3 regions of the Shewanella sp. SM71 genome follow, and region 3 is predicted to be linked to each of the others. Evidence: predicted binding sites of a transcription regulator. Region 3 holds the regulator's gene; each other region holds the start of a gene.
What was found. The regulator LexA, encoded in region 3, represses DNA repair genes until DNA is damaged. The targets are predictions, from matches to a motif close to TACTGTATNNNNATACAGTA.
Positions count from the first base shown of each region.

Region 1: dinB (DNA polymerase IV) is a predicted target of LexA. The motif match lies at 1,937-1,956, and genes of this name have one in related genera.
Region 2: recG (ATP-dependent DNA helicase RecG) is a predicted target of LexA. The motif match lies at 1,761-1,780, and genes of this name have one in related genera.

Region 1 covers NZ_JAKKRW010000016.1:37,861-41,146, reverse strand. Annotated here, with positions in the region: gene L5L97_RS15685 (LysR family transcriptional regulator) at 1-792, shown strand, start outside; gene dinB (DNA polymerase IV) at 837-1,913, opposite strand; gene bfr (bacterioferritin) at 2,116-2,583, opposite strand; gene bfr (bacterioferritin) at 2,593-3,066, opposite strand.
Region 2 covers NZ_JAKKRW010000010.1:125,972-129,257, reverse strand. Annotated here, with positions in the region: gene recG (ATP-dependent DNA helicase RecG) at 1-1,744, opposite strand, end outside; gene L5L97_RS11830 (DNA-binding response regulator) at 1,936-2,532, opposite strand; gene L5L97_RS11825 (sensor histidine kinase) at 2,532-3,286, opposite strand, start outside.
Region 3 covers NZ_JAKKRW010000015.1:88,597-91,882, reverse strand. Annotated here, with positions in the region: gene coxB (cytochrome c oxidase subunit II) at 1-585, opposite strand, end outside; gene L5L97_RS15305 (cell division inhibitor SulA) at 989-1,501, opposite strand; gene lexA (transcriptional repressor LexA) at 1,498-2,118, opposite strand; gene plsB (glycerol-3-phosphate 1-O-acyltransferase PlsB) at 2,279-3,286, shown strand, end outside.

The sequences.
Region 1 (3,286 bases), on a different contig from region 3:
AGCCGTCGAATCAATCTGTTAGAACAATCCTTAGGTCTGCGTTTACTGCACAGAGACGCCCATAGAGTCAACCTTACCGCCACAGGTCAGCGGTATCTCGAACGCTGCGGCCCGCTGTTTATCGAGTTAAACCAGGTATCTGGTGAGTTGCATGCGGATAAACATCAAGCGGTTGGCAAATTGCGGATCTCGGCGCCCATCAATACAACCTATCGCTGGCTGGGTGAATCACTCAACGCCTTCCAACGGCATTATCCCAATATTGATATCGATTTAAGTCTGTCGAACATGAATATCGATGTCAGTGAAAACGCCATCGATATCGCCTTTCGAGTGGGCGAACCTAAAGATCCCGATTGGATTGCAAGGCCACTTACCACGATTAGCTTTGTACTTTGCACCAGCACATCGGCAACGCAGTGGCATGCGCTGCAATCCATTGAAGAGCTGGATCAGCATCCGGTTATCATCGCCAAGCCCACAAAAACGTGGCGTTTACAGCACAATAGCACAGGGCAAAATGTCGAGTTTGAACCAAGGGGGAATATCAAATTAGCCGTCGATGATATGGCGATTGCCTGTCAGGCCGTGGTGGCGGGGCTTGGGATTGGACTCATACCCATCAGCATGGCGAGTGAACAGATACGAAGTGGCAAACTCATTCAAATACTGCCCGAGTGGCAAGGTATTCCGCGTACCGCCTACTTGATGTATCGCGATCGAGACAACCTGCCCTTACGAGTCAGACTGTTAATTGATTTTATGTTGGCGAATCCACCCGAGGCTTATTGAGCCAATGCAGGCATAAGTCTGCGGCTTATCGACTCAATAAACGGCTAGAGTGCTAAATCCAGCTGAGTCTGGCCGTTTAAGCTTGTGGCGACGACAAGAGTAGAATCAGTAAGGCCGACCGAAATACCCAATAGACGAATGCCACGGCCTTCTTGCCTTTCCATAGCCTGTGCGAGTAGCTCATAGAACATTACAATCGAGACTTCATCGCTGCGGTGCTCAATTGTAGTCTGCTTGAAATCGTTAAACTTAAGTTTGACCACCTGTTTATGTATTTTGCGTTCCTTAGCACTGCGACTTAAACGCAACGACAGTTCTTGGATCAAACTCGGCATCACCTGCTGGCACTGCTCTAAGCTATAAATATCCTTTGCTAACGTGGTTTCAACACCCACTGATTTGCGCTCTCTGTCGGCAGAAATACCCCGTTCATCTATGCCTTGGGAACGCTCAATCAACACGCCACCAAACTTACCGAATCGCGCTAAGAGCTCAGGTTTAGAATAAGCTTGCACATCACCACAGGTATTGAGCCCGAGCGAAGAGAGCTTTTCTGCGGTGACTTTACCAACACCGGGAATTTTACGCAGCGATAAGGTCTTAACAAACTCAGAAAGCGTCTCTGGCGTAATGATATATTGGCCGTTTGGCTTGTTCAGATCCGAGGCGATCTTAGCTAAAAATTTTACTGGCGCGATACCCGCCGATGCGGTTAAACCCGTTTCGGCTAAGATATCGCGACGAATCGCTTGGGCAATCAAGGTCGCAGAGCCCTTATGTTGTTGGCACTCACTCACATCCAAATAAGCTTCATCTAAGGAAAGCGGCTCAATTAATTGGGTATAGCGAGAAAATATTTCACGAATTTGTAGCGACACTTCTTTGTAAACCTGCATCCGACCCGGAACTAAAATCAGCTCAGGGCACAACTTAAAGGCATAAGCCGTTGCCATTGCTGAACGTACACCGAATTTACGTGCCTCGTAACTGCAAGTACTGATAACACCGCGACGGTCGCTACTGCCCCCCACAGCTAAAGGTTTGCCACGGTACTCAGGAAAGTCGCGCATTTCCACTGCAGCAAAATAGCAGTCCATATCGATATGAATAATTTTTCGCACGTTGAATTCCTCCAACGCCAAAATACTGTATATAAAAACAGTAATCAAGTATTCCTGATAGATTTGGGCCAATAAGATGTGGCCTAGCGCTAGAAAAGAGAACAAGACAAGTGTGAGGAACAACAGACATGCTTAATAACTGAGTTTCCTAGGCCATTACACTCAGTGGCCTAGGTATTTACTCAACCTAACAATCTAAGGCTCACATCTTAGTTTGCAGGTAGTTTTGCAATCCAACACGGTCAATAAGCCCAAGTTGTTTTTCGAGCCAATACATATGGTCAGACTCTGTATCGTCGAGTAATACTTCGAGGATTTCACGTGTCTGGTAATCTTGCTTCTGCTCACACAGTGCAATCACTTTGCGCAAATCGTCCGCGACCTTGTATTCATAGGCAAGATCATTACGTAGCATCTCTTCTACATCTTTACCTATGTTCAATGCCTCACGGGCGGCAACATTGGGTGTACCTTCGAGGAATAAAATGCGCTGCACTAATTTGGCTGCATGGGCTTTCTCATCATCTGACTCATGGGCGATACGCTCATAGAGTTCATTCAGGCCCCAATCTTCGTACATATGGGCATGGACAAAATACTGATCCATTGCCGAGAGTTCTCCCGTTAGGAGTCGATTTAACGCATCAATAACGTCTTTATCGCCTTTCATATCTTGCTCCTATTGGTCGCTAATTTGCGATTGTAGATAATTTTGAATACCGGTTAGCGTAATGAGCTCTTGCTGCGACTCGAGCCAATCTAAGTGCTCTTCTTCGTCTTCGAGAATATCTTCCAGCAGATCGCGGCTCACATAGTCCTGTTCGGCTTCACACAAGCTGATCGCATCACGCAACAATGTAAGCTGCTCTTGCACCATGGCCAGATCGCAGTCGAGCATCTCTTGGCTATGTTCACCAATGCGAAGTTTTTCGAGTTGTTGCAGATTAGGCAGACCTTCCAAAAACAGCACTCGCTCGATGAGCTTATCGGCGTGCTTCATATCTTGGATGGATTTTTTGTATTCGACGTGGTTTAACTTCTCTAAGCCCCAATGTTTAAACATGCGGGCATGGAGGAAATATTGATTGATGGCGGTCAACTCACAGGTAAGCACCCGATTCAGTTGCCCAACCACTTTAGGATGACCTTTCATAAGTTACTATCCTTGGTAAGCGTGAAAAGATTGATCTAAATCAAGCTTCTAGCCTAGTACAATTTATCGACCAACTCAAATTATCTTTATATTTCACTCACTTAATGATGAAAAGCATTCTCATTCCTGCTTAGATTAACTTGCTATCCCACTCTAATCCCAAGGATAAATCTCAAATGATTAACCCGTGTAAGAAAATACGAGGCAAAAAATAGCCCCC
Region 2 (3,286 bases), on a different contig from region 3:
GTCCGCGCAGTTGATGTAGTTGTGCTAGACCTAAACGTTCAGGGTTTTCAATGATCATCAGGCTGGCATTGGGCACGTCGACGCCCACTTCAATCACGGTTGTCGCTACCAGTAGATGAATAATGCCTGCCTTAAAGTCGGCCATGATTTGCTGTTTCTCGGCGCTCTTTAATCTGCCATGCACTAGGCCAATATTGAGCTCGGGCAGGGCGAGGCGCAGTTCTTCGGCTGTGTCTTCGGCGGCTTGGCATTCGAGCACTTCGGATTCTTCAATCAGAGTACACACCCAATAGGCCTGACGTTGGTCGCTGATGACAGCGTTGCGGACCCGTTCAAGCACTTCGTTACGGCGTGAATCAGCAATCGCCACTGTGGTTACTGGAGTTCGCCCCGGCGGCAGTTCATCGATAATGGACGTGTCGAGATCTGCATAGGCCGTCATCGCCAGCGTGCGGGGAATGGGTGTGGCTGTCATGATCAATTGATGCGGGTGGAAACCTTGGTTCACGCCCTTTTTCCGCAGGCCTAAGCGTTGGTGTACGCCGAATCTGTGTTGCTCATCGATAATAATTAACGCGAGTTTGCTAAAGACCACATGCTGCTGGAAGATGGCATGGGTCCCAATCACCATCTGGGCTGCGCCAGATTCAATATCCGCAAGGGATTGGGTTCTGGCCTTGCCTTTAAGTTTTCCCGCCAGCCAACCTACCTTAAGTCCGAGTGGCTCAAACCAAGCGGCAAAGTTAGTTGCATGTTGCTCGGCCAATAACTCGGTCGGTGCCATCATGGCAACTTGATAACCGTTTTCAATCGCTTGTAATGCCGCCATCGCCGCGACTAAGGTTTTGCCAGAGCCAACATCCCCTTGCACTAAGCGCATCATAGGGTGCGGTTTTTCTAAATCTTTGCCTATATCAGCCACGACTCTTTGCTGGGCGCCAGTCGGCTTAAAGGGCAAAGCCGCGAGGAAGGGATTGAGCAACTGCCCCGTGGCCTGCATGGTGACAGCGGCATCTAAATTACTGCGCTGCCTTAGGCGTAACATGCTGAGATTGTGGGCGAGTAATTCTTCCTGCACGAGTCGTTGCTGGGCTGGGTGTTGACCTAGCTCTAAATCGAACTGAGAGATCCCCGCAGGAGGGCGATGTAGCGTCTGTAGCGCTTGTTTAAGGCTGATGTTATTAGGTTGCAATTGTGGTGGCAGAAGTTCAGTTAAGCCACCCTCTTCTAGCAATACCAAGGCTTGCTCGGTCAGCTTTAGCCAACTCGCCTGTTTTAAGCCCTCAGTCGTGGGATAAATCGGCGTTAGGGTATCACTCAGATGAACATCTTCACCGGGATAGACGACTTTATATTCTGGATGCACTATCTCAGCTTGATGACTACCACGGCGCACTTCACCATAGGCGCGGATCATCAAACCATTTTGCATGGCATTACGCTGAGCAACGGAAAAGTTAAAGAAGCGCAGACTTAAGCTGCCCGTATCGTCGCGCACATTGCAGACCAGCATGCGCTTGCGGCCTTGGATGATTTGTGTCGATTGGATTTCAGCTTCTATAGTGCCATAACCGCCTAGGCTGAGGGCGGCAATGGGATAGATTTGGGTTCTATCTTCGTAGCGCAGGGGTAAGTGAAACAGCAGATCTTGTACTGTTGTGATGCCGAGCTTTGCGAGTTTCTCCGCGACCTTTTTGGCGACGCCTTTGAGGTCGGTGATCGGAACAAGATCCAATTGCTGCAAGTCGTTAGCACTCAATCACTGTGAATTTATACATATATTAACAGAGAATAAGCGTAAGGCAATCTCAAGGGGAATTAGGGTGTTATCAAATTTTGTTTGGAAGCATAGCTAATATCTTTCTGCGACCTTAAGGCCGCAAAATTGTTGATAAGATATCGTTAGGCTGAAAGCGTGGTTAACTGTGAGTGTTATTACAACCAGCCTTTTTGCTTGGCAATGCGGGCTGCATCGATTCGATTACTGGCATTGAGTTTGGCTATGGCTTCAGAGAGGTAGTTGCGAACAGTCCCTTCGGCGATAAAAAGAGTTTCGGCGATGTCGGAGGTGGATTTGCCTTCGCTAGCGAGGCGAAGAGCGCGGCGTTCTTTGTCGTTGAGCGGGTCGACATCGCCAATCGCCATCATGGCAAGTTCAGGATCGATCACTCGTTTTCCCGCCATTACTTGTTGAATCGCGTTGACTAAGGTTTCCGAGGGCGCATCTTTAAGCAGAAAGCCGCCCACACCCGCTTCGATGGCACGTTTAATATAGCCCGCACGGCCGAAGGTGGTAATGACCACTATCTTGGTTTGGCTATGTTGCTCCTTTAACCATGTGGCCAGCTCTAAGCCTGTGCGGCCGGGCATTTCGATATCCGTTAGCAAGAGATCAAAGCTTTGCTGTTTGAGTAAGCTTAGAGCTTCGTCACCGTCACTCGCTTGGGTGATACTAAAACCCCCTGCAAGCGTAAGGAGTGCGGCGAGTGCTCCTCGCACCATAGCTTGATCTTCCGCCAATAAAATCTTCATTAATGTGTTGCTCCCTGCAAAGGTAAACTGACGGTAAAGGTATATCCCTGTTCGAGATTATAGCTCAAGCTGCCGCCTAAACTGTCGAGACGCTCGCGTATACCAGTGAGGCCATTACCTTCTATAAAAGGTTTGGCCGCGGCATTGTCTTTGACTTCTAGCAGCAGGCGGTCTGATTGCTTAGAAAAGTGGATAGAGCATTCACTTGCACCGCTATGGCGAAGAATATTATTAATGAGTTCGGTGAGGATCAAACTCAGTTGGCTTTCTGTGGTTGCACCTAGCTTGGGTAGCTCACCACTGAGCTCGACACTTAAGCCTTTATCCCTTAAGGATTTACAAAGCTGCGTCACGCAACTCTCTAGACCCTTGTGTTTGTAGTCTGACACTGTGTGGCGGATCTGGCTTAAACTTTCCCTCGCAATTTGTCCTAGCTCAATCAATTGGGTTGATGCGAGTTCATATTCTTGTTTTGCGATAAGCTTTTCGGCTAGCTCGGCCTTAAGGGCGATGGAAGAAAGGCTATGCCCCATAATGTCGTGTAGATCCCGCGCGATACGTTCACGCTCAAGCATAGTGGCCAAGGTGGTAATTTCTTGGGCACTTTGCTGTTCTTTCAATTTATGCCGATAACGTCTGCGTTCGGCGACACCAAACATGCCCACGCCGAGCACTAATCCCGAGCCGTAAAGCGGAAAGTAGTAACTGTTAAAGTGGTAAATCTCATTGAGGGCAAACAACAGGCCGATGAGGG
Region 3 (3,286 bases):
GGCAAAGGCGGGTACCCACCAAGAATGGATGACATCCTCTGAAGTCATCAGAAAGCGGATTTTGCGGTTTATCGGTAGAACGAGCGGTTTATCGACTTCCAATAGATAGTTTTCACCCTTGGTTTCGGTGCCTTCGATTTGTGCTCTGGGTGTTGTCAGTATGCTATAAAAATCAATATCTTGATCGAAATAGCTGTAATGCCATTTCCATTGGGAACCCGTGACTTTTACGGTGAGATCGGCGTTACTGGGATCTTCCATTGCGATTAAAGTTTTTGTCGCTGGAATCGCCATTAAGATCAAAATGATAAATGGCAGAATCGTCCAAGCGATTTCAACTTTAGTGCTTTCGTGAAAGTGGGACGCGACAGCGCCTTTGGATTTTCTGTGGTTGATCATGGCGTAAATCATGACGCCAAAGACCACTAGGCCTATTGCGCAGCAGATATACAAGATGGTCATGTGCAAGTGATAAACCTTGCCACTGATCTCGGTCACGCCAGGGGTCATGTTGAACCGCATGTCCGCGGCGGTCAACGGTGGTGCGAAAAGCACCACGAGTAAACAATACAACAATTGCTTCACAAGACTTCTCCTCTGCCAATTGCGAATAGCAACTACAAAGAAGAGCAACACAGTAAGTCTCAACTCTATGCAAACTCTTCAGTTCCCAAAAAAGCTTTTTTGACTTCAACGTGCGTTGGCGGCTGTTACTTTTAATCAAGTATTGTTACTGCTGGTAATTAGCCACGCTGGCACATACTGCTGAAATAAATCTGTTCTCTATTTTTAGTGGCGCTTCGAGTTCGATAAATACTCGATTCATTGACCACGGAAGGTGATATATCATCACCGACTTAACCAACCATACTTGCTGTTTAAATATTGATCAAGATCACTTATTTATCTAATTATCTGAAAAATTGCCAAAAAAAAGCCTCACATTCATAGGTGAGGCGGCTTTCAAGGTAAAAAATTAAATGAATATTTAATGTACAGCGCTAAAAAAAGATTGCTGACCGAAGAGATTGCCTTGCTCAATGCGTACGTCGGCATGTAAGTGACTGTTTACGTCTTCAAGCACTATGCCCATAGCTCGGGCACTTTTAGCCACGATTTGTAGGCGTCGATTATCCCGCGCATCCAATGATTGAGTCCAAGTAATGACTGCACTGGACGTACCACTTGTTAGGGCTTTCTCCATCGCCCACAGGGTTTCGACTTCATCTTTAGCATGTACCAGCAAAACTCTATCCATACGCACACCTGCGCTGGCGAGCATTTGCTTGTAGCCAATACTTGGAGGGTTGATGAGCACTAACCAACGGCCCTGTTGGCTTAACTGAGCGAGTTGTGCACTCAGATGAATTAATTCTTGGCGACCTTGAGTCTTAGTTGGCATGCAGGCGATGGGCGCATGGTGCCAGTCATAGTCAGCATCACGGACTTCATCGAGCCACAGGCCCGGATGGCGGGGGGCATTGCCAAGTAGTTTATTCATAGCCAATCTCCATTACGGATCACACCGACGGCGAGTCCTTCAATTGTTAAACTTTGGAAGCCTAAATCCACTTTAATCGGGGAGTAATCTTCATTTTCGGCATGTAGATAGACTACATTACCTTTTTTTTCGAAACGTTTAACAGTGACATCGTCATCGACTCTAGCGACAACCACTTGACCATTTCTAGCTTGTTCTACTTTATGAACTGCCAGCAAATCACCTTCGAGAATACCGATATTTTTCATGCTGTCGCCCTTTACTCGCAGTAAAAAATCGGCGGCGGGATGAAACATGCTTGGGTCGACTTGGTAGTACTGTTCAACATGTTCTTGGGCGAGGATAGGTTCACCTGCGGCCACTTGGCCGATGAGCGGTAAACCTGTTTCAGTCAAATCTTCGATTTCCGCAGGCAGACGAATGCCTCGAGATGTGCCTGGCATGATCTCAATGCAGCCCTTTTTTGCCAACGCTTTAAGATGTTCTTCAGCCGCATTGGCGCTCTTAAAACCTAAACGGGTTGCGATTTCTGCCCGAGTGGGTGGCATGCCAGTATCGGCAATATTTCGTTTAATTAGCTCTAATATTTCAGCTTGGCGTGGCGTCAAAGGTCTCATGGTGTTTCCTGTTTTTCTATACAGTTACTGTTAGTATATACAGTATTATTTGCAGCGCAAGTATTAACCACTTTTTAGCTATGTTGGAGAGAATTAGCGAATATTGCCCATAGTCTGGTATTCTATCGGGCTAGTAAACGCACTTAATTGCATAAGAATAATGCCTAAACACGACTCTCTTTGGTTGAAATCATTACGTTGGATCCAAAAACACTTAGTGCACACTATTGTGGTACCTCAGGATCCCTTTGCCGATCTGAATCTGGATGCTTCCAGACCCCTTGTTTATGTGATGAAAACAGAATCCCTCAGTGACATCGCTGCTTTGAGCGAAATAACGGCTAAGTTAGGCTTACCAAGCCCTTATGAGCCTCTAGTGGCTAATGGTGTGACTGCGCCTCGGGTTGTCTGTCTTCAAGGACGTAAGCCACTGTTTGGCGAACGTGCTGGTAATGAGCCTTTCCTCGAATGCTTTATGCGTTTGTTAGCCGTGCATAAGGAACGTCCTGAATTAGATATTCAACTGGTACCCGTGAGCTTGTATTGGGGTCGCACGCCAGGGAAAGAAGACGACACTATGAAGGCGGCCGTATTTGAGCGGGAAAACCCGACTTGGCTGCGCAAGTGCTTGATGATTTTGTTCTTAGGTCGACATAACTTCGTGCAGTTTTCGAATGCCGTATCCCTGCGTTACATGGCTGACGAACATGGCACCGACATGGGGATTGCCCATAAGTTAGCACGGGTTGCACGCGTGCATTTCCGTCGTCAACGTAAGGTAATGACAGGGCCTGTGCTGCCAAACCGCCAAGCACTGTTTCATTCGTTACTCAAATCTGAGTCGCTGCGCAAAGCGATTCAAGAAGAAGCCGCCAGTAAAAAGATTTCTGAGACCCAAGCGCGCGAGACGGCTATTGAGTACCTCGATGAAATAGCAGCCGATTACTCAGACAGTTTAGTGCGTATTGCTGAGCGTTTCTTAACTTGGCTGTGGAACAAGCTTTACAGCGGGATCAACATTAAAGGTGCCGAGCAAGTTCGCCAGCTGCACCACGACGGCCACGAAATTGTTTATGTGCCTTGCCATCGTAGCCACATGGATTACCTACTGTTATCGTATATTTTGTATTATCAAGGCATGGTTCCGCCGCACATTGCTGCTGGCATT